Regions from separate parts of the Glaciecola sp. G7-5 genome, predicted to be linked through region 2. Evidence: riboswitches for the same ligand, from Rfam matches in the RefSeq annotation. Region 2 holds a riboswitch; the other holds the start of a gene.
The links. A riboswitch is a leader RNA that binds a small molecule or an ion and turns the genes downstream of it on or off. The one in region 2 is predicted to bind molybdenum cofactor.

Region 1: another riboswitch for molybdenum cofactor. It lies ahead of moaA (GTP 3',8-cyclase MoaA); the one in region 2 lies ahead of moaA (GTP 3',8-cyclase MoaA).

Annotation. Positions count from the first base shown of each region.
Region 1 covers NZ_CM147892.1:153,368-156,793, forward strand. Annotated here, with positions in the region: gene mobA (molybdenum cofactor guanylyltransferase) at 1-264, opposite strand, end outside; gene moaA (GTP 3',8-cyclase MoaA) at 332-1,306, opposite strand; molybdenum cofactor riboswitch at 1,296-1,477, opposite strand; gene AC0L6H_RS00620 (alginate export family protein) at 1,627-2,829, opposite strand; partial or broken gene moeB (molybdopterin-synthase adenylyltransferase MoeB) at 3,071-3,426, shown strand, end outside.
Region 2 covers NZ_CM147892.1:1,636,127-1,639,552, forward strand. Annotated here, with positions in the region: gene AC0L6H_RS07060 (alpha-E domain-containing protein) at 1-908, shown strand, start outside; gene moaA (GTP 3',8-cyclase MoaA) at 935-1,906, opposite strand; molybdenum cofactor riboswitch at 1,898-2,069, opposite strand; gene htpX (protease HtpX) at 2,142-3,008, opposite strand; gene pnuC (nicotinamide riboside transporter PnuC) at 3,209-3,426, shown strand, end outside.

The DNA.
Region 1 (3,426 bases), 1.5 Mb from region 2:
TACCACCATAAGGTTGTAGTGAGGGAAGCGAGTGGCAATACTGTGAATACCCGACAGTGGCCCTTTATCAGGAATAATATCACTGAAGTGTTTATGCTTGTCATCATTACGGCTCACTACCACCTTTTCAACAGAGGTTTTAGCTAGCAGCGCTGATGTTCTATCGATCATAGATTGAGCTTCAATACAAAGGAGTGCTTTATCTTCGCCCATGCGAGATGAGCGGCCTCCTGCAAGTACTACACCCAGTGTTTTCTTGTGCATAATTTTCAGTTTCCTTTTACAAGCTCATGGTGCAATATCACTGCGTAAATAATACATCCCTTGCAGACTAACCGCCTAACATTGCAAGCTGTTTTGTCGCACCGGTAAAGCCTTGTTGCAGACTATGCGTTGCTTTTTTACCCTTTACATGGCAAATAACCGCTTCCATTGTTGCGTTTACATCGCCGCTGTCAAGGTAAGATAATATATCTTGCCCTTCTTCGGCGAACAAACACAAATGTAACTTACCTTGTGAAGAAACGCGTAAGCGATTACATGTATCACAAAAATCCTTGCTATAAGGCATGATCAAGCCAATGTTGCCTGTATAATCCCTATGTGTAAACTCTTGTGCAGGACCCGCATCTTTGCTGCGAATAATACGTTCCCAGCCTTTTTCCAACAATAGCTTTTTGATGTGATCACCGGCAACATGATTTTGTGCAAAAAACTGTTTGTTATCACCCGTTTGCATAAGCTCTATAAAACGCCAAGTAACTGGGTGTTGCTTCAAATAATCAAAAAAACTATTAAGCTCTTTGTAATTAAATTGCTTAAGCATAACCGTATTAAACTTAACTGTCTTAATACCTGCGGTGATTGCGGCATCTACGCCGGCCAAAATATCATCCAATTTTTGCTTTCCAGTAATGGCAGCAAACATTCTAGGGTCAAGACTATCAGCACTAACATTTAATGCATCTAAACCAGCATCTTTATAGCGCTGTGCATCTTTGTTCAAACGAAAAGCATTGGTGGTCATGGCTACCGTTTCGATTCCGTCGGTCTGCTTGCAAAGCGCAATAATATCGTTTAAGTCTTTGCGCAAGGCAGGTTCGCCACCCGTAATGCGCACCTTAGTTGTGCCTAAGCGCGCAAATGCCTGCACCAAGGTATCAATTTGTTTGATGCTCATGCCTGTGGTGGGCGTATCGCAACTATTGCCATCAGGTAAACAATAATTACATCTAAAATTACATATTTCAGTAATTGATAAACGCAAATACTTAAATCTGCGGCCAAAATTATCTTGTAGTTCCATGTAAACACCTTTCCAAGTTTCGAGATTACACTCGTCGGGAGGCCAATTGATTTATCGTGTTGACCCGGCAATTAAGTCGCTATGTCGCGATTCATTAACATAGTGCTTATTGCGGCTCATCTTCCATAGCACCATTGCCTTAGGAAGCTAAGCTCGGAGTTTTGCTATGAGTCAAGTGTGAACTAAAATTTAGCTTTATGTAATAGCGCTGAAGAGATACTCCCTAAGGGGTACACGCTAAGTAGTTGAAAATAACAAACGAAAAATCTCAACTGACGCACAATGTCGCTCAGTCGAGATTATGTCAATTGCGTATTGTTTTAGAATGTAAAGGTGAGCATTCCCCAGAGTTTACTGGTATCGACTGAATAGTCATCAGCACTATATTTAGCGTATTTGACGAGCAAACCTACTTTGTCGGCAAGCGGATATTTAGCGACTAGGTTTACTTCATTTCCGTAGTCTAAAGACCCTGCGTCAGAAGACAGTTTGTGATAAATCGCGGTTAAGGCAAGCTTGCCTAGTTTACCAGAGGCTTTCACGTAGAGATCATTTACGCCGGCATCAGGAGTAGCCAAAAATTTATCGGTAAAACCTTGAAACTTGTGCAAAGTAGCTAATGGCGTGCTAAAGCCTTTTCCATTGTCGCTGCCTAACGATTCATAACCAAGTCCAAGATTGAGTTTTGCTATATTGCCTGAAAGGTCAAGTGCAAAATATTTTGCGTCAAAGCTAGTCGGGTTATTGCCCGCATCTGATTGAGACGCTAATGCACCATGAATTTTTATACCCGCAAGTGTCGCGTCATAACTAAAACCTAAAGTACGAGTAGAGATTGCATGAGCAGTATCAAAATCTAACTCGTAAGCATAGGCCGCTAATGTTTGTCCTTTGTCGATTTTATAGTTGAGGTTTAGCAAATGGATATTGCCTTTTAAATCTCCATTTGAACTGTCAGGCCCAAAAATACGATTTACATTGTAGACGTAGCTATAGTCAATATTTAAGCCCTCTTGTGAGCCGTATTGCAAACGATATGCATCAAAAGTCTGTTCATTTTGACGCCACGCAACACCGCCTACGAAGCGCTGATTATTGTGATTGATACGCTGGCGACCAAATGTCAGGTTCAATTCGCCACTTTTGTAGCCGAGGTAAGCTTGGTTTACTTCTGTTAAACTAGGATCAGCAACCACGGGATAATGGCTATTACCATTCACGGTGCTGTTGTAATTTTCATTGCCCAAAGCCGTTATATTGTCGACCTCAAGCACGGTATAAAATCCGCCTGCGCTAGCGCTTTTATAACTTAAGCGCGTGAGCAAAGTAGAGGCATTGGCTTTTTTATCAATGTTGTCTTGTTCAACTCTTTCGAGTCGATATCGCATACTTATGTCAGTACTTCCGTTGCTGATTGCATCTTGCACAGTCTTGATGCCATTTTCTTGAGCCAGAGCTGCAGTGGGTGCCAGTGTTACTGCGCCTAGTGCGCCAAGAACAAATAGTGCTATAGGTGTTTTCATATCATTTTCCCTGCTGTAATTAGATTGCTAGATTATAGCGCTGAAAATAAATTTATTCGTTATAAAACAACAGGATACCAACATTAACCCAATACCAACCAAGGGAGTTATAAATTTCTACTCACTTAGAGGCATTGTTATCATAAGGCCCAAGTGGTACAAAGATTATGAGCCTAGCCTTATAGAGCTTGTCACCCCACAAAAACAACGAAAAAAACAAAGATATGAAGAATAAAAAAACCTTAGCACGCCCCAAGCAATGCGCTATTCTCGCCAGATATTACTGTCGGGCTTTGACTTAGAGAAGCAAGAGATTCTGCTAAATAGCAGTGTACTTATTATAGGTGTAGGTGGCTTAGGTTGTGCAGCGTCGCAATACATAGTGGCCAGCGGCGTAGGCAAAGTCACCATAGTAGATGACGACACGGTCGAAAGTACGAATTTACAGCGCCAAGTGCTGCATTTTGAAAGTAGTATTGGCGAGAAAAAGGTTGATTCGGCTGCGCGCACACTAGGCAATATAAATCACTTCGTTGATATTCATAGCGTTGATAAACGGCTCGATGAAGCCGAACTAACGCAGATAATAGATGAACA
Region 2 (3,426 bases):
TTGCAAACAACCTGTACTGGTTAGCCAGATACCTCGAACGAGCAGAAAATACTGCACGCTTAATCAATGTTAACTCACACTTATTGCTTGATTTACCCACTAGTGTAAAACTTGGGTGGGAGCCTATAATTGATATTCTCTCTTTTCGTGAAACCTTTTTAGAGAATTACGACAACGCCGACGAAAAGAGTGTTATAAATTTCATGGTCGTTGATAAAGACAATCCCGGTTCGATTGTATCAACACTTATGGCTGCCCGTGAGAATGCCCGCACCGTCAAAGAAATTATTCCGCGCGAAGCATGGGAACAAATTAATGCGCTTTATTTGTACGCAATAGAAAACAAAGCTGACGCTTTTACGCGGCGTTCGCGCTATGCCTTTTTGAACAAGATAATACTCGCCAATCAGACCATAACGGGCATGTTAGCGGGTACGATGACACAAGATGAAGGTTACTCCTTCATGCGCATAGGGCGTAATTTAGAGCGAGCGGATATGTCTACTCGCATAATAGACGTGCGTTCTGCGTCTTTGCTTGCAGATGTAGATAGTGAGTTACCCGCCTTTAATAATATTCAATGGATGGGCGTACTCAAATCCATGACCGCTTATCAAATGTATAGACGGGAAGTGAGAGTGCGGATTAATCGCGAAGATGTGCTAACGTTCTTATTAACAGACCCTCGTTTTCCTCGCTCTCTAATTCACGCTTTAGAGCAAGTCGAGCGCTCAGTTAGCGAGCTTCCTAAGTGCAAAGATGTGGTGGCACAAACGGCGAGTGTTAAAAAGCTTATTTTGAATGCTAAATCAGCGATTCTTAAACAAGAAAAATTGCATGAGTTTATCGATGATATTCAATTAGGCTTGGTAGAAATAGACAAAAAGATGCTTGACGTTTATTTCTAGGCGAGTAACGGTTGGCCATGCTTGGATTAGCCTCCAAGCATGGCCAACTGTTTGGTTGCACCTGTAAAACCTTTGTGTAATTCATGGCTAGATGTTTTTAGCTTTAAATGCTCGCGCAAAACTTGGCATGTTGCTTCAACATCCCCTGCACTAAGCGGGTCTCTTATATCTAATCCTACTTCAGAAAAAAGGCATAGGTGTAACTTTCCTGAGCTAGATACCCGCAAGCGATTGCAGCTACTGCAAAATTCTTTACTGTAAGGCATGATTAAGCCTAAATTCCCAGCGTAATCAGGGTGGCTAAACTCTTGTGCTGGCCCGGCATGCTTCTCGCGCGTGATACGCTGCCAACCCTTGGCCAATAAATCAAGCTTTATATCTTCGCCTCTTACATGGTTTTGTGCGAAAAAAGTAGCGTTGTCGCCTGTTTGCATTAACTCAATAAAGCGCCATGTTACGGCGTGGGTTTTCAGATAGTCTAGAAACTGTTGCATGGTGCTTAAGTTAAATTGCTTTAGCATCACTGAATTGAATTTTATGCTTTTAACCCCGGCGTCTACTGCTTTATCAACACCTTTTAGGATATCAACAAGCTTGTCTTTTCCCGTGATTGCGGCAAACATACGTGGGTCGAGGCTATCGGCGCTAACGTTTAACGCATCGAGGCCGGCGTTAGCATATTTGTGAATGTCTTTTTTGAGTCTAAATGCATTGGTGGTTAGTGCTACTTTCTCTATACCCGGCGTGTTTTTACAAATGGATATAATATCGACCAAGTCTTTGCGCAGGCTAGGTTCGCCGCCGGTGATACGGATTTTACTCGTACCCATCTTCGCAAATGCGCTAACCAAAGTCGCAATTTCATCCAAGGTCATATTGTCTTTGGACGTATCACATTCATTGCCATTAGGTAGACAATAGTTGCACTTAAAATTGCACATTTCTGTAACAGACAGGCGCAAGTAATGAAACTGCCTGCCAAAGCTATCTTCTAACATTAATTGACCCTTTCCAGTAAAAGCGTGTGAGCCATAGGGCTCCGGGAGGGCAGTCGATTTCTCATACTACCCCGGCAAATCTATGTTTGCGGCTGCTTAATCATGGAGTGCTACTGTTATGTAGCGCCTCTTTAGACCAAGCAGCTTCGAGTCTTGTTTGGTATCTCTTACACAGAGAATATGTCAGTTTACCCCATTTAATCAACTTTTTAGCAAAATATAGCTGTTCGAATAGCTACTCGAGCGCCTTTATGCGCTCAGCTAGCGGCGGGTGGCTAGCAAACAGTTTGTGAATCTTGCCTGAGTTTATCGCGAAGGCGGCCATTTCGTCAGGCATATCAGGACTGGCTTGATGACTTTGCAAGCGCATGAGGGCGCTGCGCATTTTGTGCTTACCTACCAAGTTGGCAGCACCTGCATCTGCTCTGAATTCTCTATATCGAGAAAACCACATTGTAATGGTCATGGCGATCACCCCTAACACCAGTTCAGCAATAATTGAGACTATCCAAAATGCTGGCCCATGTCCCTCTCTCGTTTTAAATACGACGCGATCAACTGTGTGCCCTATGATTCTAGACAAAAAGATGACAAAGGTATTCATCACCCCTTGTAATAAAGTCATAGTGATCATATCGCCATTTGCCACGTGAGCCACTTCATGGGCTAAAACTGCCTCAACTTCGTCTTGATTCATGCTTTCTAATAGACCGGTGCTAACGGCTACTAGTGAGTTATTTCTATTCCAGCCGGTGGCAAAGGCATTGGGTGCATGGCTTTGGAAAATGCCTACTTCAGGCATCCCAATTTTTGATTTTTGCGCAAGTTCACTTACCGCTAGCACAAGCCAGCGTTCTTTGGCATTACTGGGTTGTTCAATAACGTGAACACGCATGGAGCGCTTCGCCATCCACTTTGAAATAAACAGCGAAATGAACGACCCAGCAAAGCCAATCACCAGAGCATAAATAAGCAGTGATACCAAATCTAAATCAACGCCGTTTTGCGCTAATAAACCTTGTATACCAAAAAGACTAAAGGTAACACCTAACAGTGCCATTATGGCAAGGTTGGTTCCCAGAAATAGCATGATTCGTAGCATAGTGAGTCCTTTAAAACAATAATGACAATAAGACAAGACCATAGACCAAAAAGTCACATTTTTGATGACTTTTTTTACATGCTTCATTTGCCTATAGGATTATAACGCGCCATACTCAGGCCTAGTGTTAATTTTATAAAAAATTAATAGACAATGTGCACACGCCAAGTGATGGATGTTAACTAAGAAAACACGATAAGATGACCTTACAAGACTTTATTGCTGGCTTTATGGGCGCTAGCCCCATTGAAATTACCGCCTCGGTGTCGGGCTTTATTTGTGTCTACTTGATCATAAAGCGCAGCATATGGTGTTGGTTTTTTGGCCTGATTCAAGTTAGCTTATTTTCGTACGTATTTTTTAACGCTAAACTCTATTCTGATACTGGCTTACATATTATTTATATTGGGCTTCAATT